2 linked regions of the Bremerella alba genome follow. The protein of the gene in region 1 interacts with the protein of each later gene in a pairwise test. Links are inferred from orthologs where the notes say so. Each region holds a gene or a part of one and is shown on either strand. Other genes may lie near its edges.

The links.
Region 2: the proteins of leuS (region 1) and ligA interact in binary tests that used the Escherichia coli proteins (3 or more experiments, as listed by UniProt). The link is inferred for Bremerella alba from one-to-one orthologs.

Annotation. Positions count from the first base shown.
Region 1 is NZ_JABRWO010000002.1:201,432-217,910, reverse strand. What follows is about bases 11,519-14,946. They hold leuS (leucine--tRNA ligase), read right to left. Parts: upstream 14,554-14,946; coding sequence 11,719-14,553; downstream 11,519-11,718. Other genes in these bases: map (type I methionyl aminopeptidase), read left to right, coding at 14,876-14,946; HOV93_RS04025 (inorganic diphosphatase), read right to left, coding at 11,519-11,548. In the rest of the region: lpdA (dihydrolipoyl dehydrogenase), read left to right, coding at 1-1,272; aceE (pyruvate dehydrogenase (acetyl-transferring), homodimeric type), read left to right, coding at 1,561-4,260; HOV93_RS04055 (2-oxo acid dehydrogenase subunit E2), read left to right, coding at 4,357-5,748; HOV93_RS04050 (zinc-ribbon domain-containing protein), read left to right, coding at 5,938-8,058; HOV93_RS04045 (hypothetical protein), read left to right, coding at 8,146-8,559; HOV93_RS04040 (hypothetical protein), read left to right, coding at 8,620-9,036; HOV93_RS04035 (hypothetical protein), read left to right, coding at 9,054-9,491; HOV93_RS04030 (glucose-1-phosphate adenylyltransferase), read right to left, coding at 9,546-10,838; more of HOV93_RS04025, read right to left, coding at 11,000-11,518; more of map, read left to right, coding at 14,947-15,673; HOV93_RS04010 (hypothetical protein), read left to right, coding at 15,787-16,479.
Region 2 is NZ_JABRWO010000003.1:372,284-388,333, forward strand. The notes cover bases 8,371-11,369. They hold ligA (NAD-dependent DNA ligase LigA), read left to right. Parts: upstream 8,371-8,857; coding sequence 8,858-10,882; downstream 10,883-11,369. Other genes in these bases: HOV93_RS07215 (cupin domain-containing protein), read left to right, coding at 8,419-8,793; HOV93_RS07225 (hypothetical protein), read left to right, coding at 11,012-11,369. In the rest of the region: HOV93_RS07185 (response regulator), read right to left, coding at 1-1,275; HOV93_RS07190 (hypothetical protein), read right to left, coding at 1,663-2,658; HOV93_RS07195 (hypothetical protein), read right to left, coding at 2,864-3,445; HOV93_RS07200 (ThiF family adenylyltransferase), read right to left, coding at 3,549-4,595; HOV93_RS07205 (hypothetical protein), read right to left, coding at 4,595-5,401; excinuclease ABC subunit UvrA, read right to left, coding at 5,404-8,247; more of HOV93_RS07225, read left to right, coding at 11,370-11,938; HOV93_RS07230 (hypothetical protein), read right to left, coding at 12,147-12,416; HOV93_RS07235 (hypothetical protein), read left to right, coding at 12,797-13,804; HOV93_RS07240 (DUF481 domain-containing protein), read left to right, coding at 14,088-15,140; HOV93_RS07245 (ThuA domain-containing protein), read left to right, coding at 15,242-16,050. UniProt on the Escherichia coli protein: DNA ligase that catalyzes the formation of phosphodiester linkages between 5'-phosphoryl and 3'-hydroxyl groups in double-stranded DNA using NAD as a coenzyme and as the energy source for the reaction.

The sequences.
Region 1 (16,479 bases):
CTGCACGTCGCACGCGTCATCGACGAAGTCCACGAACTGAACAAAGACTGGGGTGTCACCTACAGTGAACCTCAGATCGAACTCGACAAGCTCCGTGCTCGCAAAGAAGGGGTGATCAAATCCCTGTCGACAGGGCTCGGTCAACTTGCCAAAAAGCGAAACGTGACCGTCATCAAGGCCAAAGCCAGCTTTGTCGATTCGAGTACGCTTGAATTGGAAGGGGACGACCCCTCCATTCCCGAAGGCGGCAAGCTAACCTTCGATCACGCGATCATCGCGACCGGTTCGGTGGCTGCTATGCCGCCGGCATTCCAGATTGACTCGCCACGGGTAATGGACTCGACCGGTGCGTTGGACCTGCAAGATATTCCCGAAACCATGCTGGTCATCGGTGGTGGCTATATCGGCCTGGAAATGGGCTCCGTCTATGCTCATCTGGGTACGAAGGTCAGTGTCGTGGAACTGACGGACGGGCTTCTGCCGGGTGCCGACCGTAATCTGGTCAAGCCGCTGGCCAAAAAGCTGGAAGGACTGTTCGAGGGACGCATTTTCACCAATACCAAGGTCGGATCGCTGGGCGATCGCGACGGTAAGGTTGAAGTCGCGTTCGAGGGCCCGAACAAGTTCGGAACATTCAAGTACGACCGCGTCTTGGTTTCGATCGGTCGCTGGCCGAATACCAAGGGAATTGGTCTGGAAAACACGCAGTGCGTCGTCGACAAGCGTGGTTTCATTGGCGTCGATAAACAGTTGCGTACAGCCGATCCGAAGATCTGGGCAATTGGCGACGTGACCGGCGATCCGATGCTCGCCCACAAGGCGACCCACGAAGGGCGTACCGCCGCCGAGGCCATTTTGGGTCATCCGGTCTCCTTCGAGCCTGCAGCCATTCCGGCCGTGATCTTCACCGACCCCGAAATTGCCTGGGCAGGGCTGATGGAAGGCGAGGCCAAGGCGATGGGCAAAAAGGTCGATGTGGCCATGTACCCTTGGGCGGCTAGTGGACGTGCCCAGGCATTGGGCCGCACCGATGGCTTGACCAAGTGGATCGTTGACCCTGAAACACAGCGTGTTTTGGGCTGCGGGATTGTCGGACCAGGTGCCGGAGAGATGATTTCCGAAGCCGTTTTGGCTCTGGAAATGCGAGCCGAAGTCTTTGACCTGACCTCGACTATCCACCCGCATCCGACCCTAAGTGAGACGGTTATGAATGCTGGGGAGGTATTTTTCGGGACTGCCACCGAAATTTACAAACCCAAGAAGAAGTCGTAAGGTCTTGCCACTAAATAACTTGTGGTTTTAATTGGGCTTGTGCCGATTCTGCTACTTGCAGAAGACGGAGAGGGTTCGCCTACCACTCGCTGACAAATACGGTCAGCGCGGTAGAATTCAGACTCGAAGCCCGCCTCGGGCCTAAGCCGAGATTGATCTTTGAGATAAGTTAATCGAGGGTTGCTTCGCCAGACAACGTCGCGCAATGAAGTCGCGGCGGAAGAGAATTTTCCCTGGCGCAAAGCAACGGACTGTAAAAAGGGAAGTTGCATGGCGAACGCCAAAATAATGCCTGCTGAAGAGAATTTGATGCGGAACAACCCGTCGACCTTTTCGGCAGACGTGGACCCGGCTGAAACGCAAGAATGGCTCGACTCGCTCGACTACGTTCTGGAAGGAAAAGGCGATGACCGGGTTCGCTTTCTACTTTCGGCACTAGAAAATCGTGCCCACGCACGCGGCGTCGATGTGCCGTTTGCTGCCAATACGCCGTACATCAATACGATTCACTCCTCGGAACAGCCGGCCTACCCAGGCAACCGAGAATTTGAACGCCGCATCAAGAGCATCATTCGCTGGAACGCGATGGCGATGGTCACGCGGGCCAACAAAAACTTCGAGGGGCTCGGTGGTCACATCAGCACGTTCGCTTCGAGCGCTACGCTGGTGGAGGTCGCTTACAATCACTTCCTTCGCGGTCGCGGAAGCGGCTATGAAGGGGACCAGGTTTATTTTCAAGGGCATGCCTCGCCGGGGATGTACTCGCGAGCGTTTCTTGAAGGTCGATTGACTGAAAAGAACCTGGAGAACTTCCGCCGTGAACTGCAGCCGGAAATGGGACTGTCGTCCTATCCGCATCCATGGCTGATGGAAGACTTCTGGGAATTCCCCACCGTTTCGATGGGCTTGGGGCCGATCTGCTCGATCTACCAGGCTCGCTTCAATCGCTACTTGCAAGACCGCGGTCTGAAAGACACCAGCAAGACACGCGTCTGGGCGTTTCTCGGCGACGGCGAATGCGACGAACCCGAAACACTGGGTGCGATCAGCCTGGCTTCGCGTGAACAGCTCGACAACCTGACCTGGGTCATCAACTGCAACCTGCAGCGTCTCGATGGTCCTGTCCGCGGTAACGGCAAGATCATCCAGGAACTGGAAGCTGTCTTCCGTGGTGCTGGTTGGAACGTCATTAAGGTGGTCTGGGGAGCCGAATGGGATCCGCTGCTCAAAGCCGACAAGACCGGCCTGCTGGTCAAGCGAATGGAAGAAGTCGTCGACGGTCAGTACCAGAAGTACGTCGTCGAATCAGGCGAATACATTCGTAAACACTTCTTCGGCAAGTATCCCGAACTGCTGGAACTGGTGAAGAACTACTCCGATGAAAAGCTGCAAAAGCTGACTCGCGGTGGTCACGATCCAGAAAAGGTTTACGCAGCTTACAAAGCGGCTACCGAATGCAAAGGCAAGCCGACCGTCGTCATTGCCAAGACGATCAAAGGCTACGGTTTGGGCGAAGCGGGCGAAGGTCGCAACGTCACCCACAACCAGAAGAAGCTCAACGAAGAAGAGCTACGCGAGTTCCGCACACGCTTCAGCATTCCGATCTCGGACGAAGAAGTCGTGAAAGCTCCGTTCTATCGTCCGCCGGAAGATAGCGCTGAAATGCGTTATCTGAAGAAGCGACGCGAAGAACTGGGCGGACCGGTTCCTTCTCGCCCGACCAATCATCCGACATCGCCAATCCCGACCATGGAGGAATACAAAGAATTCCTCGGTGGCAGCAAGGGAAAAGAAATGTCGACCACGATGGGCTTTGTTCGCCTGCTTTCCAAGCTGTGCAAGGACAAGAACATCGGCCAGAACATCGTGCCAATCGTGCCCGACGAGTCGCGTACCTTCGGTATGGAAGGCATGTTCCGCCAGGTCGGTATCTATGCCCACTCTGGCCAGTTGTACGAGCCGGTCGACTCCGATCAGCTGATGTACTACAAGGAAGCCAAAGACGGTCAGATCCTGGAAGAAGGGATTACCGAAGCGGGTTCGATGTCGTCGTTCATCGCGGCTGGCAACGCCTATTCGCAGCACGGCATCAACATGATTCCGTTCTTCATTTACTACAGCATGTTCGGCTTCCAGCGGATCGGTGACCTGATCTGGTGTGCGGCTGACACGCGTGCCAAGGGTTTCATGATCGGCGGTACGGCAGGGCGAACCACTCTAAACGGCGAAGGTCTGCAGCACCAGGATGGCCACAGCCATCTCAATGCGATCGCCTTCCCCACGGTTCGTTCGTACGACGTTTGCTATGCCTACGAAACGGCTGTTCTCACGCTGGATGGGATGTCCAAGCTGTACGAGCAAGGCGAAACGGCCATCTATTACATCACCGTAGGAAACGAAAACTACGCGATGCCAGAGATGCCCGAAGGTGCCGAGGAAGGGATCATTCGCGGAATCTACAAGCTGAAATCGCACGAAGCCGAAAAGCCGCGTGCCAAGGTTCAGCTGATGGGTAGCGGAACGATCACCCGCTGTGTGCTCGACGCGGCACAGATGCTGGCCGAAAAGTACAACATCGCCAGCGATGTATGGGCCGCCACCAGTTACACCGAACTGCGCCGCGATGCTCAGGCAATCGAACGCTGGAACATGTTCCATCCGACCGAAACGCCGAAGAAATCGTACCTTGAGACGATCATGGATGGGGTCGAAGGGCCTTTCATCTCGGCGTCGGACAACGTTCGGGCTTGGGCTGAACAGATCCGTCCTTACTTGCCTGGCAACATGGTTGCTTTGGGAACCGATGGGATGGGCCGCAGCGAAACTCGCGAAGCTCTGCGACGTCACTTCGAGGTCGACGCCGAGTCGGTGGTCATTGCCACGCTTTACGAGTTGGCTCGTACCGGCAAGATCGAGCGAACTGAAGTCGCTCAGGCCATCAAGGATTTAAATTACGACGCGGAAAAGCCAAATCCGTATTTTGCCTAACGGCACATTGGTAGCAGCGTCGGTCGGACAGACCCCCGGCCGACGAACGCTTTTCCATGCGACTAAAAATACGCATTCCTAGCAAGGTTATTCACCATGGCAATAGACGTACAACTGCCTGATCTGGGCGATGGGATTGAATCGGGAGACGTGCTTGTCGTTCACGTTTCGGTGGGCGACACGGTCGAAAAGGGACAAACCCTGATCGAGATCGAAACCGACAAGGCAACCGTCGATGTTCCCAGCACCGAGGGTGGCAAGATCGAAAAGGTCCACGTCAAGACCGGCGATACCATTGCGGTTCATGCGCCGATCGTGACTTTGGACGGGGCTGGTTCCAATAACGCGTCCCCTCCACCTGCCGCTGAACCACCGCAGGAAGAGAAAGCTCCGGAAGAGCCAGCCGTCAAGGAAGAAGCTCCTGAGCCGACTCCGGCCAAGCCAGAACCGAAGCAGGCTCCTGCACCTCAGAAGGCGGCTCCTGCCCCGGCGACGCCACCACGGCTGACCACGCCACCACCGGCGCCCGTTGCCGATGCTTCGAGCACCGACGAAAGTGTACCGGCCGGTCCGGCTGTGCGTCGCTTTGCCCGCGAAGTGGGTGTTGATTTGCGAAACGTCCAAGGCTCTGGCCCCAACGGTCGCATCGAACGAGACGACGTTCTGCGAACCGTTCGCGATCTGAATCAGGGTGGCGGTTCGGCTACTCAGGCAGGTGCGACTTCGGCTCCGGCCGCGACTGGTTCGTTGCCATCGCTTTCCGGCGAGGCGCACGAGGACAAGTACGGTCCGGTTCGCATCGAGAAGATGAAGAAGATCCGCAAGGTGACCGCCGCTCAGATGAGCAAGAGCTGGACCACCGCACCACGGGTCACCAACTTCGACGACGCCGACATCACGGCCCTCGAAGAGCTGCGTCAGCAAAGCAAGGACGACTACGCCGAAGCGGGCGTCAAGCTGACCACCATGCCGTTTCTGATCAAGGCCATCGCCGTAGGGCTGCGTGAGCACCCGGAATTGAACGCCTCGATCGACATGGAACAGGAACAGGTCATCTACAAAGACTACGTGAACGTCGGCATCGCTGTCGATTCTGATCGTGGTCTGATGGTGCCCAACATGAAGAACACCGATCGGATGTCGATTCCGGATATCGCACGCACCCTTCAGCAGACGGCTGCCGACATTCGCGGCAACAGTTTCGAGATGTCGACCCTGCAAGGCGGCACTTTCACGATCAGTAACCTGGGCGCGATCGGCGGCACTTACAGCACGCCGATCATCAACGTCCCGGAAGTCGCCATCCTGTTGGTTGGCCGCTCGCGGAAGATGCCGGTTGTGGTGAAAGATCAGATCGTGGCTCGCCTGATGATGCCGCTGAGCTTGTCTTACGATCACCGCCTGGTCGATGGAGCGACGGCTCAACGGTTCCTGAACGACGTGAAGTCGCTTCTCGAGAATCCCAGCAAGTTGCTGATGGCTCCTTAGTGTGCCGAGCTGACTCAACGTTGAACGAACATGCCCCCTCGCGTTGGCAAAATGCGAGGGGGTTTTTTTGTGGCGATTGAAGGGCAATGTGGCCCGATCGAGTGCCACCTGAAGGGATGCAGTGGAGTGGTCTCTGACTGGTGGTTATAATCCAATCAAAATAATTCGATATCTAGTGTATTGGTGGCCATGGCTAAGCTTCACATTACCTGTCCCAACTGCAGTACCCGTTATCCGGTCGCCGATGAGAAACTTGCCGGCCGGCGGGTCACCTGTAAAAAGTGCAGCGAAAAGTTTGTTGCGGAAATTGAAAGTGACGCGGTGCCGGCCCTCGATCCGTTTGCGGCGTCGAGTCCAGCCAGCGACCCATTAGGGGACGATCTGTTTGGCGATTTCACGTCATCGTCAGCCGCTGCGTCGCCGGCGTTGGGATCGCTGCCCCCGAAAAAGAGAAGCAGTTCCTCCGGATCGTTCCCCGTGATACCGCTAGTGTTGGGTGGCGTCGGCGTGCTGGTGGTGGTCATCTTAGTTGTCACGGTGATTTCATTTGCTTCCGGCGGTTCCGACCGGCCCTTTCAGATGAACGCCGCCCAGCAGCAGTTTAGTAAAGAGGACAGCTACAAGCAGCATTTTGACGTAACAGAAAAACAATTTGACAACATGCTTCAGTTCCTTACAGCGATCGAAGCGATTCAAAGCGAAGAGGACTTAAAGCAATTCGACGAAACGGTCAGAGGCCTGACTCAGGAAATGGAGTCATTAACCCATGGAGTCCGCAACATTCCACCGCTGCCCAAGGACATGCAGGAAAAACTAAAGCGAGAAGTCAGGCAGCAGCTTGATAGCGTAGAAGGTAGGGCCAAAGCTGCCGGACAGAAATTGGCGAAGTACACCAGTAATGCTCGTGTTGCGTATGCTGCCCAGCAGTATCATCAATCCCACAGCTACCTGGGTGGGGCTTTGGGCGCGGCCAATACTCGGTCGGACACGCGAAGGGAAGAAGTCGATCGCCAGCAAGCAATCAAATACGCCCATGTCCAGAATCCGCAGCAACTTCCCCAACTGTTGTATGAATTTGCCTTAGCCGATTACGCTAAAGCAAAGCAGGTTCTAAGTGTTCCGATGCCTCCTGATCAAATCAAGAATAAGGTAGACGAGATCAAGAGGCTGTATCAAAACATCCGTGAGTTCTCGCAAGATCTCGCCAACATCCCAGCCTTTCATGGTAACGTGGTTGATCCGGCTATCGAGAAGTACAAGTCCGATGTGCAAGAGATTCATGATTCGAATCACTTTCCGCTGGAGGGTCTCGCTACGAGTGGACTCCCTTTCATTGCGAATTCAACGGCTAAGGTGAACCTGGGCTTGTCGAACGAGATCAGGGGGAACTGGGAAACCATCAACGGCGAACGTCCCCACGCCGATTCCCAGGGTAAGGTTGGGCCGATGTTCCACTGCTTCACGCCCGAAGAGTTGGATACGTTCGTGCAGCGACATCAGGCTTACAAGTATCGAATGCCTGATCGCCGGTATGTTGTGATGTTCATCGATGAGCGATACGGACCAGAAATCGAAAAATGGAAGGCCCTGAAATATAATAACCGTTGCGAAGAGATGAGCACTAAGCTCATGAAAATTATATGGAAACCGTCCGATGAGGGCGAAGATTTCCACAGCATGGTGACCTCCGGTTACACGCTGAAAGTCCAAGAGATTGCCGGCGAGAACGTTGTGGTCATGTCGTACGACGAAAGTGTCCTTAAAAGGCGGGATGATTCGAAGTCTTCGGGATCGCGAGGGCGTTTAGTAGGCGGGCTTCCCTTTGGTGGCATGCCCGATATTCGTCGCCCTAGAATGCCTCAGATGCCAGAGCCAGGTTCGCAATTCGGTCCGCGTTTTCAACCGCCTACCGGGCTTGATTCAGCGAATCCACCGAGAGAGCCAACTGCGGGGCCTCGTGGCCCTCGCTTTGGGTCCCCTGGAATGCCAAATATGGGATCTGCAAGACGAGATCCTGCCCAGGAAGCGATTGAGAGGTTGGAGCAGCAATACGGTAAGGACAAATTGGTCCGCCTGGAATTCAAGACAATTACCTCGGACCAGGCCAAGCAGGTTCGGGAAATCATCAGGCCGTGGAGTTTGGCTCAGGCTTATGTCAATTGGCTTGATCCCGAGATCAACCAACGTGTCATCATGTTCCCTTACGATGGCGACATCGACGAACTGGCCTCGAAGATTACCTTTGGCGAGGTCGATGAGGTCCTCGCCAAGCAGCGTCGAATCCGCTTGAAATCGGTCTCGCTTCCGTAAAACACGCTCCGGTAGGTTACGATAACGTCACGTAGAGTGCGAACCGAAAATCGCATTGGGTGCATCTAACGCGATTTAAGAAAGTTCATGATCGTTATGGAAACGTTGAAAGCACAGATCGTCGAGTACAGCGAAGCTAATGAGTACGTTGCTACTCATTTCGCGACGGCCGTCTGCAATTCGTGCAGCGGCGATGTGTTCGAGCTTTTGATGAACGAAGAGGAAGGCGTTGCCGCTCGAATTTGCGTTACTTGCGACGAAGAACATGGCATTGGGGACAGTGACCAACATATCGCCAAGGTCGAAGAGATCTTTGATGTGCTCTGTACGTGCGATGGAACAAAGTTTCGCATCATGGCTGCTGTCTCTCTTAGTGATGATAGCGAAGACGTTCGCTGGTTCTACCTCGGTTGCAAGTGCGTCGAGTGCGGGCTGTCCGGCGTATACGGTGACTGGAAAAACGAATTCCATGGCTATCAGGTATTGCTAGACAACGTGTAACGACGGACCGTGAACAGTGATTCAACACACGAAAGCCGGTGTGCCGGACTCGATTGTCTTATGAACGCCAGTCAGCTTGTTCAGCAGATCATCGAAGACCCGATGTTTCTTAAAACACTGTCGCCCGACGAAGGGACCGCATTGGTTCCCAGCTTTGTTCAGGCATTCAACGAGCACAAATTGTGGCCGCAGGACGCGGCCAGCGTTATCGCGGAATGCAGTCCGACCGACGAGCAATTGCTAGGGCTTCTTCAAAGCAATTGCGAACGCTCTCAGAAGCTTGGGTTACACATCATTTCTCAGCTGATAGAGACTGAGAATGATAAGCTAAGAGTTCGCACGATCCTGGCTCAAGAGGTGCTCCGACTTCTGCAGACGGATTCTTTTCGTCCGAAGCGAAAAGGTATGAGGGGATTATGGGGATGGGCAGAATCCAGCAGCATTGGGATGGATATTAAGAAACCTATAGCTTCATAGTCGGAGAGTAAGCCTTGGTGGTTATTCGCGCCATACTGGCAGTCTTCATTGGCCTAGTGGTCGCATTTCTATTAGTGATTGCTGTCGAATTATTCAGCGCGGTGGTTCATCCGTTTCCTGCAGACTTTGGCGGAACGGAAGACGAGGTTTGCGCCCACGTCGAGAAATATCCGGCCTGGGTTTTGGCCGCGGTCTTGCCCATGTGGGCGATGGCCGTGTTTGGTAGCGTGTGGATCGCCCAGAAGATTGGCGATCTGATTGCGTCCCTAATGGTCGCTTTGCTGCTATTGATTGCGGTGGGGTTTAACCAGTGGATGCTGCCGTATCCGATTTGGTTTGAAGTCGCGAATTATGTGGCTTTTCCGTTAGCGACATTGGGTGCGATTGGAATAAACCGCACGACGGTAGATTCGTCGTGGAAAGAAGATAGGAAAACGAAAAGTCCTTCACCCTAGCCCTCTCCCAGCGAAGGGAGAGGGAAGCGTAGGTTGGCTAGGTGGACGCTTGACTTAGGTCAGCTTCCAGCCATCGGGCAGGCAGGCACCTTTTTCGACGACGGGGATGCCGTCGACGATGGTGACCCCTTCTGGGTATTCTTTGTCCGGCAGGTTATCGCAGTTATCGACGCGGACGTTATTACCGATGTGGCAATTTTTGTCGACGATCGCTCCCTTGATGACGCTGCCTGATCCGATCTTCATACGAGGTCGACCGGACGATTCGTGGGCTTCGGTTTCCGTTCGCGTTGCGTAGTAGTCGCAGCCCATCAGCACCGAGTCTTCGATGGTGACGTTTTCTTCGATCACGCTACGCAGGCCGATCACGCTGTTCTTGATGGTACAGCCTTTGCCGATCTGGCAGCCGTCGGCAATCATGCTGTTGCTGAAACTGCCTTCCATGACCATTGTCGGCGGCAGGAAGCGAGCCCTGGTGAAGATCGGGGCTTCTTCTTCGATGAACTCAAACGGTGGCTTCGGAGCCAACGTGGCGAGATTCGATTCATAGAACGCTTTGATCGTTCCGATGTCTTCCCAGTAGCTATCGAACATGTGCATCTGCACTTTTTTCGCTCGAATCGCAGCAGGGAAGATCTCTTTACCGAAGTCCTGGTAGTCGGTCTTTTCCAGCAGCTCGACCAGGGTGTCGCGGTTAAAGAGATAGTTGCCCATGCTCGCCAAACAGTCACGACCATTCGATTGAATCCCGCGGGCGTCGATCCAAGCTGGGTCGGTTCGCACGTGGGCCAATTCTTCGGGGGTCTGGGGCTTTTCGACGAAGCCGTTGACGCGGCCTGACTCGTCGATCTTCATGATGCCCAATCCGCTGGCGTCCTTCGAGTGAACCGGCAGGCCTGCGATAGAAACGTCGGCGCCCGACTCGATATGCGAGTCGAGCATTTCGCGGTAGTCCATCCGGTACAACTGATCGCCGGAAAGGATCATGACGTAGTCGATACCGTGCTGCTGGATATAACGCAGGTTTTTACGGACCGCATCGGCGGTGCCTTGGTACCAGTCGGAGCCTTCGCCGGCCGTTTGCTGAGCGGCCAGTAATTCAACAAAACCACCGCTAAAGTGATCGAAGCGATACGTCTGGCGGATATGGCGGTGCAAACTCACCGACATGAACTGCGTCAGCACGTAGATGCGGTTCATCTGGCTGTTCAGGCAGTTGGAGAGGGGGATATCAATCAAGCGGTATTTGCCCGCCAGCGGAACGGCTGGTTTCGAGCGGTATTTAGTCAGGGGGTAAAGCCGTGTACCTCGGCCTCCGCCTAGTACTAAGCTGATGACATTACGCATGGGTCACCTTCTCTCCAAGAAAGAAAAGCATTGGGTGATATTTCAGTTGGTGGCGTTCGAACGATAACGGGCAAGGTTGCCACTACGCAAGCCAATGCGTACCGGGCCACGCAATATTCGCGCAACTTTACGCAATTATTGCGCCGCAACGGATACGACGCCTACTTTCGATAAAATCCGCGTCGACGCTGCGCGCTATAGCGTTCCAGGGCTTCGTTGATGATCGGCAGAGCCATTTCAGAAGGCAGAATTTCGTCGACCTCAACCGACTTCCCTTCCAACATCTTGTAGTCTTGGAAGAAGCGTCGCAACATGTTTCGACGATGATTCGGCAGATCAATCGCTTCATTGTAGGAAGAGAATTCCGGGTCGGTCACTGCGACGGCGATAATCTTATGATCGAGCTTGCCGCTATCGACCATCGTCATCAGGCCGACCGCGCGAGCGGTGATCAGCGTCAGCGGGGCCACCGGTTCCTGGCAAAGGACCAACACGTCGAGCGGGTCGTCGTCTTCGGCGAGTGTTTGAGGGACGAAGCCGTAGTTGGCCGGATAATGAACGGCCGAATAGAGCATACGGTCCATTCGCAATAGTCCCGTATCTTTGTCCAGTTCATACTTGATGCTGGACCCAGTGGGGATCTCGATGACCGCACAGAATTCCCTTGGGATGTCTTCACCGGGGGTCACGTCGTGCCAAGCGTGCGTCATAGATGCGAATCTTCCTTAAGGAACAGGCTTTTTCCTGATTCCAATTGGTTTACCAAATTGCCATATTCGGTCCGGCTTCTCTGTTAGGCATAGTCTAACGGAAGCGAATCATTGCTTGTAAGCATCCGTCGTAAGTTGCGCCGCGTCAACCGCAGCCAGCGGAGCTAAGTTCATTTCACAACGAAATTTACGAGACGACCCGGAACGACAATCGTTTTTACGATTTGTTTTCCTTCTAGAAACTCTTGCACGCGAACATCCGATTTCGCGAGAGCTTCGAGATCGTCCTTCTTAATGTCGGCTGGAACCGTAATACGGCCGCGAACTTTGCCCATAATTTGCACGGGCACTTCGATCTCGTTGTCCTTGGTGTACGACTCGACAAACTGTGGCCAGGGCTCGTAGGCCAAAGTGTTGCTGTGCCCCAATAATTGCCAAAATTCTTCCGCCAAGTGAGGAGCCAAGGGCGAAAGCATCAACGTGAACCACTCCATGGCTTGTTTCGGCCGTGTCGATTCCTTGGTGAAAAAGTTCGTGAACTCCATCAAGCGGGCAATCGACGTATTGAAGCTGAGGTTGGTCAGGTCGTTCGTGACGCTCTTGAGCGTACGGTGGAGCATTTTCTTCTGCTCTTCGGTGGGCTCGACATCTTCAATGGCCGCGTTGAGCACCAACTCTTCCGCGTTGTGATCGATGAGCATTCGCCACGCTCGGTCGAGGAATCCGCGAACCCCCTTCACGCCATCCATCGCCCACGGCTTGGTCGCTTCGAGTGGACCCATGAACATTTCGTAAAGCCGAAGACTATCGGCGCCAAAATCTTGAACGACATGATCAGGGTTTACGACATTTCCGCGGCTCTTCGACATCTTATGCGCCCGCGAGTCGATCCGAATGCTGTGATCGGCAGCAAGCACGAAGCCATCCCCTTTCTTAAGGACATCGGCTTCAGTCAGCGCAACGGACTTGATCGGGGCACCCTTCGCATCGGCGAGCGAACCGTCTTCCTGCTTCTTGACGAGGTTGCTACCGACCCAGGTGCCGTCTTCCGTCTGAAAGCCCATATACTCGATCTCGCCCAAAATCATCCCTTGGTTGACGAGCTTTTGAAACGGTTCAGGCGTCGAGATGTACCCGCGATCGAAAAGCACCTTGTGCCAGAAGCGGGCATACAAGAGGTGCAGCACGGCGTGTTCGGCACCTCCAATGTAAAGGTCGACCGGCATCCAGGCCTTTTCTTTTTCGGGGTCGACAAAGATCTCGTCGTTCTTCGGGTCGATGAAACGAAGGTAATACCAGCACGAGCCAGCCCATTGGGGCATGGTGTTCGTTTCGCGTTTGTACTTCACGCCGTCGATCACTGGATAAAGCCACGACGGGTCGGCTTTTTCGAGTGGCGGTTCCGGTCGCCCGATCGGTTTGTAATCTTCGATCTGCGGCAAGTCGACCGGAAGCTGGTCGACCGGGACGGCGCGAATCTTGCCGTTGGGCTCGCCGTTGGCGTCGAGTTCTTTGAGGATTGGGAAGGGCTCGCCCCAGAAACGCTGGCGACTGAAGAGCCAATCGCGAAGCTTGAAATTGGTTGCTTCGCGGCCAAGACCGTTTTGTTCGAGATCGAGAGCGATCTGCGCCTTCATCTCGCCGGTCTTCATGCCGTCGTATTTACCCGAATTGATGGCCACGCCATCGAAGGTCGCACAGGCGGTTCCGGCCAAGACCGCATCGCGATCGATGTCGGACTTGTCGCCCGGATCGACCACGGCAATCACCGGAATATCGAACTTCTGAGCGAACTCGAAGTCGCGATCGTCGTGGGCAGGAACGGCCATGATCGCGCCCGTTCCATAGCTGGCCAATACATAATCGGCGATCCAGATCGGCACAGGCTGTCCCGTAACCGGGTTGATAGCATGCGAGCCAGAGAAAACGCCGGTCTTCTCTTTGGCCAATTCGGTGCGTTCCAAGTCAGACTTGAAAGCGGCGGTCTGGCAGTATTTCTTAACGGCTGCGGCTTGGTCGGTGGTGGTCAATTGGTCGACAAGCGGATGTTCCGGAGCAATCACCATATAGGTTGCCCCGAAAAGCGTGTCGGGGCGTGTTGTGTAGACGCGAAGCACATCGCTGCCCGGCTTGCGGGGATAACCGAGTTTCTTCCGCTCGATTTCCCAGGGGGTGTACTCCAGGTCGGTGCCGAGAAAGAAATCGACTTCTGCGCCGACGCTGCGGCCAATCCAGTTTCTTTGAAGCTGCTTAATGCTATCGGACCAATCGAGGGACTCGAGATCGCTCTCTAACCGCTCGGCATAGGCGGTAATGCGGAGCATCCACTGGCGAAGAGGCAAACGCTCTACCGGATATCCGCCACGTTCGCTCTTACCGTCGATCACCTCTTCGTTCGCCAATACAGTGCCCAACTTGGGGCACCAGTTGACCGGGGCCTCGCTGACGAAGGCCAATCGATGCTCGTCCTGGTACTCGCGTACGGCCTCTTCACCGGCGGATTGGACATCGTCGGGAATGGGAAGCTCGGCGATAGGCCGGCCTTTGCCGGCATCTTGGTCGTACCATGTGTCGAAAAGAAGAAGGAAAATCCACTGCGTCCAGCGGAAATACTCGACGTCGGTCGTAGCGACTTGACGCTGCCAATCGTAGCTAAAGCCGAGCATCTTCAATTGGCGGACAAACTCGCCGATGTTCTTTTCCGTGGTCTCGCGAGGATGCACGTTGTGCTTGATCGCATACTCTTCTGCCGGAAGGCCGAACGAGTCGAAGCCCATCGGGTGTAAGACGCTTTTGCCTTGCATGCGGGCAAAGCGGCAGACAATATCGGTCGCCGTGTACCCTTCTGGATGCCCCACGTGCAAGCCAGCACCACTTGGATAAGGGAACATATCCAAGACATAAAGCTTTTCGCCTTGCGGGACTTCAGGTGTGCGAAAAGTTTGATTCTCGTCCCAGTACTTTTGCCATTTGGGTTCGATCTGGGCCGGATTGTAGCGAGGCATGGGTGTTGTCCAGTCGTCTAAATTGCGGTCATGCCGCAGCTTGGTCTGCTTGCAAGTTGGGTCGTTGGGGCAGGGTTCGCCGCAAAATGTTGATACATAGGGCTTTCCCGCAGTCTCGCGAAGGTAACGATTCTAATGGCCCTCGCGAAAACTGACAATTCAAGGACCCCCTTGGTTCTCCGGAACGTTCGCGCTAAATGGAACCCAGAGATGAAATCTGTGCCAGGAATTCGCGAGAAATCCATGTTGCCAAGACGATTACCTTGGTAGACTGCTGGTTCGGAAATATTCTCAGCCCCCTCCACAAACCCCTGAATCCTTTATGCTTCACGGACGACGTCATCTTCAACTAGTTGATTCCGAACGCGACGCGATGCGAGTTGCCTGTCAGTTCAACGCGCAACTGATGGATTTCGTACGCCCGCATGTCAAAGCAGGCATCACCACCGAAGCGATTGACCGGATGGTGCACGAATATACGCTGGATCACGGGCATACACCGGCTTGTTTGAATTACCAGGGCTTCCCGAAGAGTTCGTGCACCAGTGTCAACGAAGTTATTTGTCATGGAATTCCTGACAAGTACGAACTTAAAGATGGGGACATTGTCAACGTCGATCTAACATCGATCGTCGATGGCTGGCACGGAGATCAGTCGGAAACGTTCCTGATTGGGGAAGTGTCCCCGGAAGCGAAACAGGTGACCCAGTGTGCGTTCGATTGCCTGTATCTGGCGATCGATGCGATCTACCCTGAGTGTCGTGTTTCAGAAATCGGCCGGGTAATTGTCGAAGAGGCGAAGAAATACAACTTTGGTGTCGTCGAAGAGTTCGTCGGTCACGGGCTCGGTCGCCGTTTCCATCAAGATCCTTCGATTCCTCACGTCCCGACACGTGCCGCGCATTCGGTTCGCCTGCTGCCAGGTGTCTGTTTTACGATCGAGCCGATGATCAACATTGGCGGCGCTGCCACTCAACTCGATCCAAGCGATGGGTGGACCGTCCGTACCCGCGACCGCAGCCTGAGTGCCCAGTTCGAGCACACGATCCTTATGACCGAGAATGGCGCTGAGATCCTCTCGATGACCAAAGATGGTCCTCAGAAGGCTCATAAGTTCTAAATCTCTAAGAACTTGGTCGAAATGCGATAGCACTGAAATCAATCTTGCCGGCGATCATGATTTCCGGTATTTCCTCGGGTAATAACTCAAGTTTTTGCCTGAGGGATCCGGCTATGTTCTGTTTTCGACCACTTTGCTTGTTGCTGCTGGCAGGCGTCTTGCCTTGCGCGGCCACTGCTCTCGCTACTGAACCCTACAAAGGACGCGTGACTACCGGGCAGGTCTTTACGCGTAGCGGTCCAGGGCAGAACTACTATCCGACGGCCTACCTGGAAAAAAACTCGATCGTGGATGTCTACCGTGAAGATGTCGGCGGCTGGTTGGCCATTAGGCCGACCGAGAACGAGTTCAGCTTAGTACGAGCCGAAGGCCTTTCGTATGGCGAAGATCGTCGAATTGCCCATGTCCGAACAGCCGAAGCACCGGCCTATGTGGGTAGCCAGATCAGCGACCAGCATCACATCACGCATGTGAAACTCGACCAGGACGAACCGCTGGAAGTGCTGGGGATTGTGGAACTTCGCGACCCTGAGAGCGGCAAGAAGGAAGCCTTCTACCGCATCGCCCCCCCGGCTGGTGAGTTTCGCTGGATCAACAAGCACTTCGTGGAAGCGATCGGTACGCCGCCCCTTCCTCAGGGATCATCGGTGGTTGATTCTGCTGCCATGGCCGAGTCAATTCAGGATGACGAATTTTGGAAAGAGGCCGAACAGAAGTTGAGCGTCGTGCGGCCTGTTTCCTTCGATGCAGAAAACGACAAGCCGGGCGCAACGATTACCGGAGAGCTGCAACCTCTCGATGAAATT
Region 2 (16,050 bases), on another replicon or contig:
AACGGCCTTGGCGGGCGTCATCTTTTCGCCAACACGCTGAATCACACGTTTAATATCGCGGCTATTCTGAATGATGTTCTTCAGTTTTTCGACGACTTCCTCGTCGTGGCCGATATAACGCTGCATCACGTTCACGGCATCGTTCAAGATTTCGTCGATAGGCAAAGCCACGGCACTGTGAATCGCTTCGACACTGGCCTGTGCCGTGTTGGCTTGCTGGGCGACGAGAAGCTCGAGTGTGTTCAATGCGACCGCAAGGTCACGACAGAAGATCTCGAGAAACTGCAAGTCGCTGTTGGTGAATGCTTGAGGTTCTGGACTCTCAACATTGAAAGATCCAATTACCTGATCGTGCAGCAGCAGAGGAACCGTCAAAGAGCTTTTTGCGCCTTTGAAGCCTTCGAGGTAGAGCGGATCCTTGCTTGTGTCTTCGCAAAGGTAGCTCTTGCCGGTCGAGGCCACGAAGCCAGTCACGCCGTTGTTCGTGCTTTGAGCGTATAGTTCTCGTTCAGCCGCTTCTTTATCGATACCGACAGACAAGAGCGGAACGAGTTCTCCGGTGCGCTGGTCGAGAAGACGAATTTCAACGACATCGAAGCTGAGCAAATCCTTGGTGTAGTGCAGGATGTTACTCTTCAGTAGTTCGATCCGCTCGGAAACCTCCATGTTGAAGATTTCTTCGGTCGTGAGATCGGCAAGTTCCATCCCTGCACGGTGGATGGCATCAAGCTTTTGTCGCTGAATGACTTCATCGGTAACGTCTCTGACGGTAACGATGAGGTTATTCGGCGGACTGTTGGGAACAAGTACAGGGGCCGCGTGCACGTGGAAGTAACGATTGTCTTCCGTGCGGAGCGTCGACCCGCTTGCTTGCCCTGTAGACATAGCCGTGTGGAAGGGACAGTAGTCAGGGCCTAGTATCTCGGGACTGTTTAGTGCCGCATAGAAGTTTTGGCCAACCAGGTCACCACGATTAGCCCATCGCTGCAAACAGGAATTCACCCACTCGATGGTGTTGTCTCGGTCGAGCATCGCGACACCATCAGGCATGCCGTCAAGAATATGCTCGTTCTCAAGCAGGTTACTGATGCGGCTTGCCACCTCTTGGTGCGAGGTCGTAATGAATAAGCCGCTGTAAGGGTCATTTCGAAGTTTGGCAATCACGCGAAGTGGGTTATTCACTTCCGTGACTTCAAAATCCTGGCGAAGCTCCGCAACGACACCAGAATCGTTGGTCGAATCGCACAGACACAGGATTTTGGGTTTCGCCGCCAACCCCAATACTCCTCAGAAACATGCTTTCGCGTTAATTGACTCAGTGAATTATACGTTCAACTTTGCCATGTACAATTATCTGCCCATCTAATACGCATTCGGCGTTCTAATGGGCAGAAATTAGCCAACACGCAAAGTTTGCCAAAATTCACTGGCCTGCGAGGTTATTCATAATGCTTATTCCGAAACTTGGAAAACCCAATCTTGAAATAATTTCATGGGTCTCTTCGAAAATTCATTTAAAGGCATAAATGGAATTTCCCAAGTTTCTCATTGTTACCATTATCTAAAGCAATGGAAGCATCGTCGTCTGAAAACTCGCAAAAACAGAGCAATTGCGGATACTCGCTACTGTCGCCTGATGAAGACGTGAAGAGCGAGTTCGCCTTAGCGTGATGCGGTTGATGTTTGGTTGGACGCATCGAGCGATAGAGAAATTCCCGACTTGGCAAAAGTAGGGTTCCAAGCCTGGAGCAACTTGAGGCCAATAAACCCCCCTAGATGCTCATCCGAGGGTTCTAGAACGATAACTGATATATCTAGAAGGGTTGCTGATCCCATTCGCACCTGCGAAAGCTTACCCGTTCGAGCTTTGGTTTCGTGCCCGCATGGGAGGGTCACTGGCACGGTACCACCTAAATTGCGCAAGCCAGCGGTATAAGCCATGTTGGATGTCAAAATTAGTCGATTGTCTTTCGGACAGATGGTTACAACGGTCGGAAACTGGTCGCTCAATACGACGCCCACGCGTTTTTGATCTCCCTGTAGATACATCGGGACGTCATCCAAATCGATCGAAGCACGCGCTTTTCGAGTGATCTGACCAATTTGCTCGGTACGTGAGAGAGGTCCGATGCTTACCTCGGGATGAGCTTCCAGCCAGTTTCGAGTTGTATCGGACAGTTTTTGATAGACCTGGTTAATCTCTGCAGAAGCCCTTTCTACTCGAACCGCTAGAACCGCTGCCTGTTGATGCATCAAAGTTAACGATTCAAGCATTGCACGCATGTGCGGTTGAGCGCCAAGTCGTTTAGGATCAACGCCATCTCGAAGTTCTCGGCTCGCTTCTTTCAGTTGATCGACTTGCTTTTGAACTTTCTTCTCTTCGTCGGTTCCGACGGCCGAACGCCGCATGATGTTAGCAATCTGATCAATCAATTTGGAGGTCGCCTGCTGCTTTTGCCATCTCAGTGCGTTATCTGCTACGGCAAGATCAACCTGACGACGCAGGGGAATAGTGCGTTTGACGATATCTTCTAGCGAATCCAAATCTCTTCTTAATGCAAGTTCTTCCGGTAGGATCCACTTCGACCCGAATTTTTCAAATCCATTTTCAGCTAGTGGGTTAGGGACTTCCGCACCAACAGATAAGCTGGCGAACATGCCTAATAGGCAGACTCCCATCAGGGAAACCAAACTAAGGCGTCGCGCGACGGATCGCTCCATGAGAACCACGAGCTAGGGATGAGTGGAAAAGGAGTCGGGAGTATTGTTCCTTTGAATGCTCCCGGAAGTCCTTTAGTTTGCAAACTGCGGCGATTTCTTGCAAACGATTCGTTAAAAAGAATTTTTTGCGTACCACCCAGTGTTACTGGAAGACCGACTCGATTTCTTTCAATCGGGCGTCTTCTGCCTTGTTCGTACGGTTGCCGAATCGGCCCAAAACGTCCCCGACAGCGGTCGCAACGGCGTTCGAGCGGTTCATGATGCTGACTTTCAGGTCAGCAATTTGCTCGGGGGTCATTTGGGTCATGACGGTCTTGATATATTTCTTCCAGACCGCGAAGCCATCTTCCGTAGGACCATCAATCAGCCAGTGATTAAGAACCTCGAAGCCCGGATCACCCGGTTTCATGTTCCATTCGCTCGCCATCTTCATGATCAAGTCGCGTTCTTCAAGATTAAGAACGCCGTCCGCATATGCAACGCATACCATCGGGTACATGGTCAATGCGGCCATGCTATGCGCGGTGATACCCAGGTCCATGAGTCTCTGGACAAGCTGCTTGTCGTCGATCCCAATCGCCTTTGAGAGTTCTTCCAGCTCTTCGTCATGCTTGATCTGTTCCCGCAATTTCTCCAGAAGCTCTTCGTTCTCAGCGGCGAACATGGAATCTAACATGGTTTGGAAGTCAGATTCATTGAACTGGTGGTGAGGTTGGTCCGTCACGGGGAAATCCTTAGTCGCACGAGGGGGAATTTACGAGTGGTGAAAGCGCCGTAAGGTTCAATTAATTGTACTGATTAGCAGAGCCTAAAACCAGAATGGTCGATCAGGTTCCGATATAGCGTGCATGAAGCGAACGCGCTACGACAGGGTCACTTGTCCCATGGACTATGCAGCGTCCGTCACCAAAGAGCGTAAACGCATGCTCGCCAATGTTTGCTCGTAGCAAGTAAGGGTTTACTTCGATCGTTCCCAGCGGCTTCAATTTTTCGGCAAATGCAGTGAGGTCGATCATTTCGTTTTCGACAAAACTTAATTGAACCGCATCTCTCCCACATAGCACTGCAGATTGACTTCCCTTTTTCCCCGCAAGCCATTCGAATTCTCGACGACCACATGCCGGACAATCGGTGTTGTCTTTTAGGCCATCCAGTTTCACCGGCCGAATACGATTCTCCCACAGATCGAACACGGTCAACGCTCGGCTGACTTGCTGTGTATGACCGCTAAGAATTTTGATCGCTTCCATGCTTTCAATCGAAGCGATGACGCCGATGATTGGGGCAAGGATGCCAGCCGTGTCGCACGTCGGTGTGGTGCCTGGGGGAGGTGATTCCGGCACAACGCACCGCAGACACGGTGTTTCTCCCGGAACGATAGTCATGGTCTGGCCTTCGGCGCCAATGCATCCCCCATACACCCAGGGGATACCAAGCTCTAGCGAGGCATCGTTGAGCAGAAAACGGATCTCGAAGTTATCGGTCCCGTCGACAATCACATCGACGCCGTCGCAAAGCTGACGAATGTTGCGATGATCGACGTCGGTGATTTCAGCCTCGATGCGAATGTCAGCATTGGCTGCAGCCAAGTGATTCTTAGCCGCGATGGCCTTGGGCAAACGCTGGCGAACATCTTCTTCGGTGTAAATGACCTGCCGTTGAAGATTGTTCCATTCGATGAAGTCGCGATCGACAATTCTTAGCGTTCCCACGCCGCTGCGAGCCAATGTGTTGGCAATCACCGAACCAAGCGCACCCAGGCCTACCACTAGGGCTGTCGACTGAGCAAGCTTCTCTTGTCCCTCACGACCGAAGCGAGCATAGCTTGTCTGGCGAGCGTACCGAGCAAAAGGTTCTTGATTGGGATCTGTCATTAGGAAGGCTCCCACATTAGCCACAGACCGGCGAACTCAGCACCATTTTTGAGACTGGCCTGGAATTTATCGCAATGAGCACGAACTTCTTCTCCTGAAAGTACGCCAGCATCCAATTGTCGCGTGACGACCACGGGAAGTCGACGTTCGGGCTGCCAATTAGCATGAATCAAGTCTTCCGACACGACCGCGAATTTTGCCCAGTCGGGAGTCGGTTTGCCGGGGCTAATCTCTGCTCCTAACAGGAGATGAGAATGGGCTTCGGCAATGATTTCGAGCGATGAATCGGATGGCAAAACGAGCATCAAAACGGCCGCTGAACGGCTCAGCCGTTCGATTTCTATTTGGGGATATCCATCCGGCCAAACAATCAACGGCAAGCCAGCAATATTGCCAGAATCGATATAGGCGAGGTCCCCCCTGCGGTGGATGGGGGTTATGGCATTGGCGATCAATTCCTTGTCATTGCGGTAGCTTCCACGTGCAGCGCGAACAACCCACCGGCGATCTTCCTGGTAGAAGCTTTCACCACGAACCCGAAGGTCACGTAGTCCGATGAGCGGTGCATGCCCATTTAATGCATAGATCGCAGGGTTTTGAATGCTCCATAGGCAAGGTTCAGGGATAACGGCCTTCCAAGCCTTTTGCCCATGCAATTCTGTCGGTCGAAAGAAGTACTTCGCTTTGAGTGTCTGCGCTTTGCTGCTGATCGGACCTTCCAGATAAGGAGAATCGGCATCTTCTCCTTCGCCTGGGAAATACCAGACTTCCGCTTCTAGCGTTGAAGTCTTTCCTTGACGAAGCATGTTTAGGCCTTCAACATTTTGAGAGCCACCGCGAGATGCTTCCCGGTCACCGAGTCAGGGTTTGCTGCGATCTCTTCCGGCGTTCCTGTTGCTACCATGTTGCCACCTTCATCGGCGGCTCCGGGGCCAAGGTCAATGATATAGTCGGCGGCCGTCATGACGTGGATGTTGTGCTCGACGACGATCAGCGAGTGACCGATTTGCAGAAGGTTCTCGAAGCAATCCAGCAGCTGCACAATGTCGGCAAAGTGCAAGCCGGTGGTTGGTTCGTCCATGAGAAACAAAGTGCGGGCCTTTTTGGTAGTCGCCAAATTGCCGGCTAGTTTCAACCGTTGGGCTTCCCCGCTGGAAAGCGTATTGGCCGGTTGGCCGAGACGAAGGTAGTCGAGACCTACTTCATTAAGCAGGTTTAGCTTGCCTTGCACCTTGGGCTGACCGCGGAAGAAAACGAATGCCTCACGAACGGTCATATTCAATACGTCGGCAATGCTCTTGCCGCGGTAGGTGATCTCCAGGACTTCCTTTTTATAGCGTTGTCCCTTGCACTCAGGACACTTGACGTAGACATCGGCCATGAACTGCATGTCAATGGCGATGTGCCCGTCGCCATTGCAGCTTTCGCAGCGGCCTCCTTGTACGTTAAAGCTGAAGTGACTGGCGGTCAGGTTTCGTGTCCGGGCCTGCATGGTTCCGGCAAAGACGTTGCGGATCTCGTCGAAGGCTTTGATATAGGTAACGGGATTTGACCGCGGAGAGCGTCCAATGGGCCCCTGATCGACGAGCACCACATCATCGATTTGACCATCGCCGAAGACATCGTCATACGGCAGACTCTGGATGTTTTCTTTCTTCTTGCGTCGGCAGAGCGCTGGATAAAGTGTTTGATCGACAAGTGAGCTCTTGCCTGCCCCGGAGACGCCTGTGACAACCGTTAGGACGCCAAGTGGAAACTCGACCTCCAGGTTCTTAAGGTTGTTACCACATGCTCCCTTTAAGCGGACTCTCCCGTGGGTGGCTGTCCGTCGGTCTCGCTTGCGGACCACGCTGCGATGGCCAGAGAGGAACTCGCCGGTCAGGCTGTCTTCATCCTCTTCGATCTCGGAGGGCGGCCCTTGAAACATGATCTCTCCGCCACGTTCCCCTGCCCCGGGACCGAACTCGACGATCTGATCCGCCGCGCGAATGAGCGACTCTTCATGTTCGACAACGACCACCGTATTGCCACGGTTTCTCAGGTCAATAATTGCTTCATTAAGTCGCGTGATATCGCTTGGGTGAAGTCCGGCTGTTGGTTCGTCAAGCACGTACAGCATGTTCACCAAGCTCGATCCGAGCGTGCTGGTGAGAGTGACCCGCTGGGCTTCCCCACCACTGAGCGTTCGCAGTGATCGGTCCAATGCAAGGTAGCCTAGGCCGACGATGCACAAGTACTCTAAGCGAGCGAGTACCTGCGGGAGCACTTGGCGGCAAAGGGCGCTTTGATAGTCATTGAGGTTCAATTGACGGAAGTGCTCGAGGGCATCCACTATTTTCATCGAGGCTATCTCGGCGATATTTTTACCACCGACACGAACGGCCAAGGCTTCCGGACGGAGACGTGTCCCTCGGCAAGACTCGCACATGCGGAAGCTTCGCCATCGGCTAAGGAAAACCCGCATATGCATCTTGTATTTGCGGCGTTCAAGCCAGGCAAAGAAACCTTTGAGGCCTCCGAATTCACGTTCCGGTACGCCTTCGATGATCAGATTGACCTGTGCTTCCGTCAGATCGCGGTAAGGACTATTGACGGGAATGTCATAGTCGGGAGCCAACGCGATCAGCTCTTCCAACTCGTGTTTGTAGGCTGGCGTATTCCAGGGCGCGATGGCACCTTCGGCAATCGACTTACGACGATCTGGGACAATCAGATCCATGTCCATGTCGATAATGTTGCCAAAGCCTTCGCACTCGGGGCATGCGCCCAAAGGACTGTTGAAGTTGAACAGACGCGGGTCGGGTTCAATGAATTCTAAGTTGCATGCTTCGCACCGAAGTTGACTGCTGAAGCGAAGGCTTTGCCAGGTGGTTCCATCGATTTCGACGGCAGTCCCCTGCCCTTTCAGTTCACCTTCCTCTTGTAGTTGAAGCAATATCTCGCAGACACCGTCCCCATGCGCGAAGCCTGTTTCGAGCGATTCACGGAGGCGTTCGATTTTGAGCGATTCGAGCGTCAGTCGGTCGACCACCACCGAAATCGATTCGCCTGATTCGAGTCGCTGGGTGAGGGGGCCGTCTTGGTCTGGCGTTAACGAGATGGTTTGCCCGGCAACGATTGCTCGTACGAAGCCATCTTCACGTAGCTGTTCGGTGACCCCTTCGCATTCATCGCTTTCACAGGTAACAGGAAATGCGACCATCATCCGGCCACTCGCCCCAGCCTCGCTGAGTTGATCGGCAACACGCCCAGGGGTGTCTTTGGTAATCGGCTGATTGCAACTCGGGCATATAATATGGCCGATCTTGCTGAAGAGAAGCCGCAGGTAATCAGTCGTTTCGGTGGCCGTACCCACTGTGGAACGGCTTGAGCGGGTGTCGTTTACCTTGGTGACAGCCAAAGCTGGCGGAATGTTATCGATGCGGTCGGCATCCGGCTTTTCCAGTCGATCGAGAAATTGCCGCGTGTAGGCCGAGAAGCTCTCGATATATCGACGCTGTCCCTCGGCGTAGAGCGTGTCGAGGGCCATGCTGGTTTTACCGCTCCCACTGACACCACAGAAGACAATCAGCTGACGGTGTGGAATGTCGAGATCCACCTTTTTCAGGTTATGAACTTCGACCCCTCGGGCTTCAATCTGCAGTGTCGACAAGGCTCGCCTTCCTACTGGACGGGATCCATCATGGCAAAGGAACTTTTTATAGTAACGAGAATGTTCTCGTGAGAATACCAGGGGGGAGGACTGTCCGCTTGTTCAGGCTTTGGGGGTGAGATAAGTTTTCTTTGTTCCAAGTACCCGCGGTCTGCCAGGAGTAAAGTGAATATGAAGATTCAGAACATCGATCAAGGCGATTCGATGAAAGTCGAGATGGACGGCGTCGACGGATGCCAGGTAAAGCAATTGATCAGCCAGCAAGATGGTGCTCCGTTGTTCGCCATGCGCCAATTTGAAGTCGCCCCGGGAGGTTACACCCCCCACCACCATCATCCCTACGAGCACGAAGTCTACGTGATCGCTGGGGAAGGCGTCATTTTGGAAAAGGACTCGCCCCGTCCTATCAAAGCAGGAGACGCAATTTTGGTCGAGCCGGACGAAGTACATCAGTTCCGCAATACGGGAACCTCGCCGCTCAAGTTCCTGTGTCTGGTTCCTAACGCAGCTAACAACGCCCAGTTCCCGCCAGAGTGCCAGGAATAGCACATTCTTTCGGTGACGGTCACTCTAGCCCTTTCCTCACGGGGACGAAGAAGGAAACCTTTTCATGTCGGTCGAAACGGATATCCAGAAGCTGCGAGACCAGATCCGCTATCATGATCGGAAGTACTACGTCGAAGCCAGTCCCGAGATTTCGGACCTTGAGTACGACAAGCTTCTCAACGAGTTAAAAGAACTGGAGTCGCAGTACCCAGATCTGATTACGCCTGACAGTCCCACGCAGCGAATCGGCGACGCCCCGGTTCCTTACCTGGAGCAATTCGAACATCGTATCCCGATGCTTTCGATCGACAACACTTATAGCCTTGAAGAGTTGAAAAAGTACGGGGAGCGAATTAATAAGCTATTGCCCGACGAGAAGATTGCCTGGGTTGTGGAACTGAAGATAGACGGTGTGGCGGTATCGATTTTATATGAGGATGGTGTCCTCACGCGGGCGTTAACGCGAGGTAACGGAACGGTTGGGGACGATATCACGCATAACGTTCGCACGATCGCCGATGTGCCGCTCAGGCTGTCGGGCGAAAGTGTTCCGCCGGTAGTGGAAGTTCGCGGCGAGATCTACATGACCAACGCCGATCTGGTGAAGCTTAATGAAAGGCAAACTGAAGCCGGGCAACCTGCCTATAAGAATACTCGCAATGTAACAGCCGGAACGATCCGTTTGCTTGATCCTCGCATTGCCGCCGAGCGTAACCTGCGGGTCTTCTGCCACGGTGTCGGATACGCCGAAGGATTAAAGGCAACCTCGCATACTGAATTCCTGCAAGAGTTAAACTCTTACGGCCTGCCAGCGACACCATTCGTGAAATCGTTTGTCGATTTTGATTCGGCAATCGAGCACTGCCAGGAATTGATCGAGTCGCTGCATGAACTTGAATTCGAGGTCGACGGGCTTGTCTTGAAAGTCGATCGATTCGAGCAACGAGAACGTCTTGGGACAACCTCTAAGAGTCCTCGATGGCTGATCGCTTATAAGTTCGAGAAGTACGAAGCGATTACCAAGGTCAATAACATCGAAGTCCAAGTCGGCAAAACGGGCGCTATTACGCCGGTGGCGATCTTGGAACCGGTAGAACTAGCCGAGACGACCGTTTCGCGGGCCAGTTTGCATAATGCGGATGAAATCGAGCGTAAGGATGTGCGAATCGGCGACGTTGTGGTTGTCGAAAAGGCCGGTAAGATCATTCCGCATATCGTTCGCACGGAGAAACACGAGCGAAAAGTAGATTTGCCGCCCTTCCCTTTTCCTAAGAACTGCCCTTCGTGCGGTACTCCGGTCGTCAAGGATGAAGGAGGGGTAACCATCCGTTGCCCCAATTGGCAGGGTTGCCCGGCTCAGATTAAGGAACGCATTCGTTACTTTGCCACACGTAATGCGATGGATATCGAAGGTCTGGGAGACAAACTGGTCGATATGCTGGTCGACGAGCAGCTAGTGAAAACTTACGGCGATTTGTATCGGCTTACTTCCGACCAAATCGCTGCCCTGCCCCGCATGGGAAAGAAGTCTGGCGACAATCTAGTTGCTGCGGCAACGGAAAGTAAATCGCGGGGGCTTGGCCGCCTATTGAATGCACTTTCTATTCGCCATGTCGGTGCTCGGGGAGCAGAGCGTTTGGCCATGCACTTTGGAACCATCGACAAGTTGATGCAAGCATCAGAAGAAGAACTTGCCGAAATCGAAGACATTGGTGGCGTAATCGCCAAGAGTGTCTGCGAGTATTTCCTAACCGAATTCGGGCAGGAAACCATCGAAGATCTGCGGGGCATAGGGGTTTCGATGGAGACGGTCAAGCGAAGTGCAGATTCTGGCCCGGCGGTCTTCGATGGAATGGCGTTCGTTGTGACCGGCTCGCTAGAGAAGTTCACGCGGGATGAAATCGAAGAGCTGATTCGGGCGCGTGGCGGGAAAGCGTCGGGAAGCGTTTCTAAGAAGACAAGTTTTGTCATTGCTGGTGAAAAGGCCGGTAGTAAGCTTGAAAAAGCCCAAGCCTTGGGAGTGCGAGTTCTTAATGAACAGGAATTTGCTGATCTGCTGGCCGAGAAGGACGCAGGTGTTGACGGCTAAACCCGCACGAACTGGGTTGGTTTCAAACGGGTCGATTTGTTATCGTCACCCAGAGTTTATGGAACAATAGTCGGTTCGCAGGTTTAAATTGCCTGGAACTGAAATGCTAGCGTCGCAAGGATGCGTCAAATGCGCGTTTGTGGATTCACAATTCTGCGAGACGGAGTGCGGTTCGGGTACCCGTTTGTTGAGAGTATTCGTTCGGTATTACCACTGGTCGACCGATTCGTCATTCAAGTAGGGGATTGCTCCGACAATTCTCTGGAAGTCTTGAAGGCGATCAACGATCCCAAGATCGACATAGAAATCACGCCATGGGATCCCGAAATGAGGAAGGCCGGCGAAGTGCTGGCCCACCAGACCAATCTGGCAATGGACCGTTGCGATGGGGATTGGTTTTTCTATATCCAAGCGGATGAAGTGATCCACGAAGACGATTACCCTGTGATTCGACGGGCGATGAAAGACAACTGGCACAAGCCGTGGGTCGATGGTATTCGCTTTCGATATTTACACTTTCGGGGTGACTACAATATTCGAGATCCACTGGGGTATCGACGGCAGGTTCGGATCGTGCGAAATGATCGCCACATTCGTAGCGTTGGCGATGCTTGCGGTTTCGGGAAGAATGGCCACCGCTTACGGTCTAGCCTAATTAATGCTCGTGTTTTTCATTACGGGTATGTCCGTCCCCCGAAGGAAATGGCCGAAAAGGCTGCTCAATTCCAGCAGTTCTACGTCTTCGATAAAAAGGGTAACCAGGTCCGTAAGATCAAAGACCGCCCGTTAGAAGAAGTGGGCGAATACATTTACGACATGCAGTCTTGTGTTCCTTACAATGGAACTCACCCTGCTTTAATGGCGGATCGAATCGAAGCCAAAGACTGGGAAACGCCTGATTTCAAGCATATTCCGCTGTGGCGAAATAAATTCTGGTGGCACGGGCGCTTGAAGAAAGCCGTTCCGCAGATCTTCAATCCTAAGCAACCACGGGTTGACCATGCCTCAAAGAAGTTGCCGACGACTCAGTTGGATTCACCTGCCAAGGCGGCTTAAAGTTTATCCGCGTCGCCGTGAGATGCGCGGCGATAATCGTATTGACCTCCTCTTATGAATTCGCGATTTGATTTTTACTCGCGAGCTTCATATCGATTACACCGTCCCTGAAGTACGTTTCTGGGACATGTTGAGAAAAAAGGCCATTTGATTCTTCTGAATCAGATGGCCTTTTATTGTCTTTGATGCTGTGAACGGCTTGGATCGACTACTTTGTTGAAGTCGACGAAGGCTCGATGTCTTTCAGCGATCGTCCTAACCGCTTTCGGCTCCCGCCACGCGTGGTGGTGCTGCCGGAACTGGAAGAGTTGCTGATCTTCTCCGTCTTAGCATTTTGCAGAAAACCCAACATGTTTTTGTCGGAACCTTCGGCTTCGGTCGGCATTCCGATTTCTTCCACGGCGTCCGAAACGCCTAGCAAGACGGCCGACTTGACTCCGTTACGCATCCACTCGAAGAAATTGAAGTTGTTGCTCATATTCCAAATACCCTTTCTAACCGCCCGAGACTTGTGTGGGCGCGAAAATTACCAAGATGATTGAGGCGGGTCTAGGTCAAAACGCCCGCAACAATACCGGGCAATAGGTTTCATTGGGGACTATTCAGATTTCAGTCGAGTGAGTGCTCGCATACCACGGGCGATTGTGGCCACTCTCCTTCACCGAAAATGGGCCACATCAAAACTGGAAAACTCAAGGACAGTTCATTCGCTATAACCGGAACCGCCTTGTGTGAATTTAAAATGGGCAATCTAAAAAGACCGTTATGCTTGTACAGAGTCTGACGATAACCAGTGCTATCGTACGGAAACGATTGGCAATTATTGGACGAATGCTGGCCGCAGGAGGCAGGTGAACGATGAGCGACGGTTATCGCAATCACGGTGGAGAAGAGCACGCCTACGAACCTTACAGTTGGGGTTCTTTCGCGTTCGGGATCATTTTGGGCGTGGTCTTGGTCTATGTTTTTGCCGTTCGCCCTTCGGAAGAGCAACTTCACGACCTCAACATCCGCGTCTCGCGTCTGGATCGGTCGGTCGAAAAGCTGAGTAAGGCAGCTTCTACCATCAGTGGTACCAATGATCTGCTGGCTTCTTTGGAAGAACAGAAGTTGCTGACCCAGCGTGTCAGTGCAGTCAACGATCAACTACTGACTCAGTTTCAAAGGCTGACGTCGATGGAACTGGCCATGCACGAGGCAGAAGTTACACTCGATCGAATTTCGAGCCTGCATGATCGTGTCGCAAACCAGTATCCTGCTGCGATCCAGGCCGAGCATGTGTTCAACCAGTCGGCCAATTTGAACTCTCAGCTGATTCTGTCTCAGAATGACGTCCGTAAGGCAAAACTTACGTTGGCGGATTTGGTCAACCTGCAGGATCGACTCGTCCTGCAAGCACAGCAAGCAAACCAGGCAGACTTGGTTTTGCAAAATGTTTTTGCGATGCAGCAAGAATTGGTTGATGGGCAATCTCGAACGGAAAAAGCCCGACAAGTTGCCAATGACATGATCCAGATTGAAGCCGACTTGATCTGCCAGATGGGAGATTCCCAATTTGCGGTTCAATCTTTGGAGCAACTTCTGACGATGCAGAAACAGTTGAATCATGCCGGACACGATATGGAGGAAGCGCAGTCCAATGTGGGGGAGCTCCTAGCTCGTCTTGGATCCCCGACGCCCGCTTCGCCTCCGTCCTCGCCAGTCAGTCCGTGGAAAGTGATTCAAAGCCTGACCAGCCAAGTGAGCCAGCAGCGACTAGTACCGATGACCCCGTCGGAATTTCATCGCCTGGCGGAACACTTGACGCAGGGAGCACCCCCTGCTGTTGCCGACCTTGTCGCACCGAGTGCTGCGAAGGTCCGTTAACGCGATTGATACGCAGACTGCGTCGATAGGCTCAGGATAATACAATTGCAGTTTGATACGGCGGCACGGAGGCCTTTAGTCCTTGTACGCCAGCATTAAGAGCGTCCCTTGCTGTTCGCAGCTCGGGACGCTCTTTTTTTGCCTATGTTGCACGCATTGATGAGACCGAACAAGCCGATTGATTCATCACGCTAACGATTGATCTTGGCAACAGGTCAGAATTTCCTTATACGACTCTTTTCGGTAATTGCCCACCTAGGAGTCCGATAAGGAAATTCCCCGAATGGGATGGTTCTCTCCGCAATCAATACAGGTCTTGTCCCTAGTTACGCTACTGACGCTAGCTTCAAGCGTGCGCGCTTCGGAACAGGCGTCTTTGGATGGAATCGGATTAAGCTACTTCGACCAGGCACCTACCGAAAAGTCGGACGCTGAGTTCGTCCACTATCTGATGCCTGAAGGCGACGTACAATCCTCGTTGTCTTCTGTGCTGGAGGTGCCTCCGCTGCCAGAGCTACCCAAGCCAAAGCCAGAAGAAGAAAAGCCTGCAGAGCCCAAGCCGGAAGAGATAGAGAAACCGAAAGAGACCAAGCAGGAAGAGGAGCCGGAGGAAGAGGAAGATACGTATGGATATTTCGAATATGTTCCGTACGGACAGTACTACCATGTCGACTATTGGCTAGGTGAGGCAATCTGGAAAAACAGTGCAGAGCTAGGCTTAAATGGGCAAACAGGTAATACCGAATCTAACAGTTTGCGTGTCGGCGCTAAAATTAAACGCGAAGGGAAAGGGACGATCTTTTCCGCAGATATTCGCCATCTTCGAACGAGCGACAAGGACGGTCTCACGCAGAACAACGCCTACGTGAAACATAAGTTGGAATGGCCACTGAAGCTTCATAAGAATTGGTCCTTGTTTGAAAAAACGGACATCGAATACGACGCATTCAAAGCGTTCGATATGCGGTTGGTTTTCAACGGCGGTGTGAGTTACAAGCCGTATAAGACCGATGCAACAGATTGGACGTTGTCCGTCGGTTCTGGTTTTTCACAGGAATACGGCAGTCCTCAGAAGGGGATTATTCCGGAAGCGACGCTTGGATCGGAATTAAACCATCAGCTTACCGAGAAACAGTCATTTCAGCTCAAATTTGAATTCTTCCCTGCATTTGAAGCCGACCAGGGCTACCGCAGCGTGACCGATGCAAGCTATACGATAGCTTTGGATCATGGACTTTCGTTGAAGATCAGCGCTGAAGATCGCTACGACAGTACCCCCAACGATCGCAAAAGAAATGACTTGGATTATGCCTGTTTGCTGATCTGGCAGTTCTAACTGGCTCGGAATGCTGCTTAGCGCATCGCTCGCTTGGTTTATACTGGAGCAAGTCTGAAAGAGTATCTCGCCCCAGCCGAACTTCCTCGGAGCGTTCTACGATGCGTACCCTATTGCTGTCCTGGACTTGCTTGCTTCTGTTTGTCTTCTCGTCCGCAGTCTTTGCGGATGATGCCAAGTTAAAGGCCTTGATCGTCGATGGTCAAAATAATCATGGAGTTTGGCCCAAAACGACTCAGATGATGAAGTCATACCTAGAGGATTCAGGGAAATTTACCGTAGATGTCGCTACGACAGGTAAGAAATCAACCGATGGGTTTGCTCCCGTTTTCAAAGACTATGATGTCGTCATCAGCAATTACAACGGTCAGCGTTGGCCTAGTGCTACGGACAAGGCCTTTGTCGAATATGTGAACTCTGGCGGCGGCTTCGTTGTCGTACATGCTGCGAACAATGCGTTTGGCGACTGGGACGAATACAACCGCATCATTGGGCTAGGGGGTTGGGGTGGCCGTAATGCCCAGAGCGGGCCTTACGTTTACTTCAACAAGCAAGACGAAATCGTCCGCGATACCTCCAAGGGTAAAGGGGGGCACCATGGACGCCAGCATCCATTTCAAGTGATCGTGCGGGACGCAGATCATCCGATTACTCAGGGAATGCCCAAGTCGTGGATGCACACGCAAGACGAATTATACGATCAGCTTCGTGGCCCTGCTGAAAACATGAAAGTGCTTGCCACTGCCTATGCCGATCCAGCGACCGGCGGAAGTGGACGGCACGAACCGATGATTATGACCATCGACTATGGCAAAGGCCGCGTTTTCCACACGCCGATGGGGCATGCCGAATATTCAATGGAATGCGTTGGTTTCATTACGACCTTGCTTCGCGGAACAGAGTGGGCCGC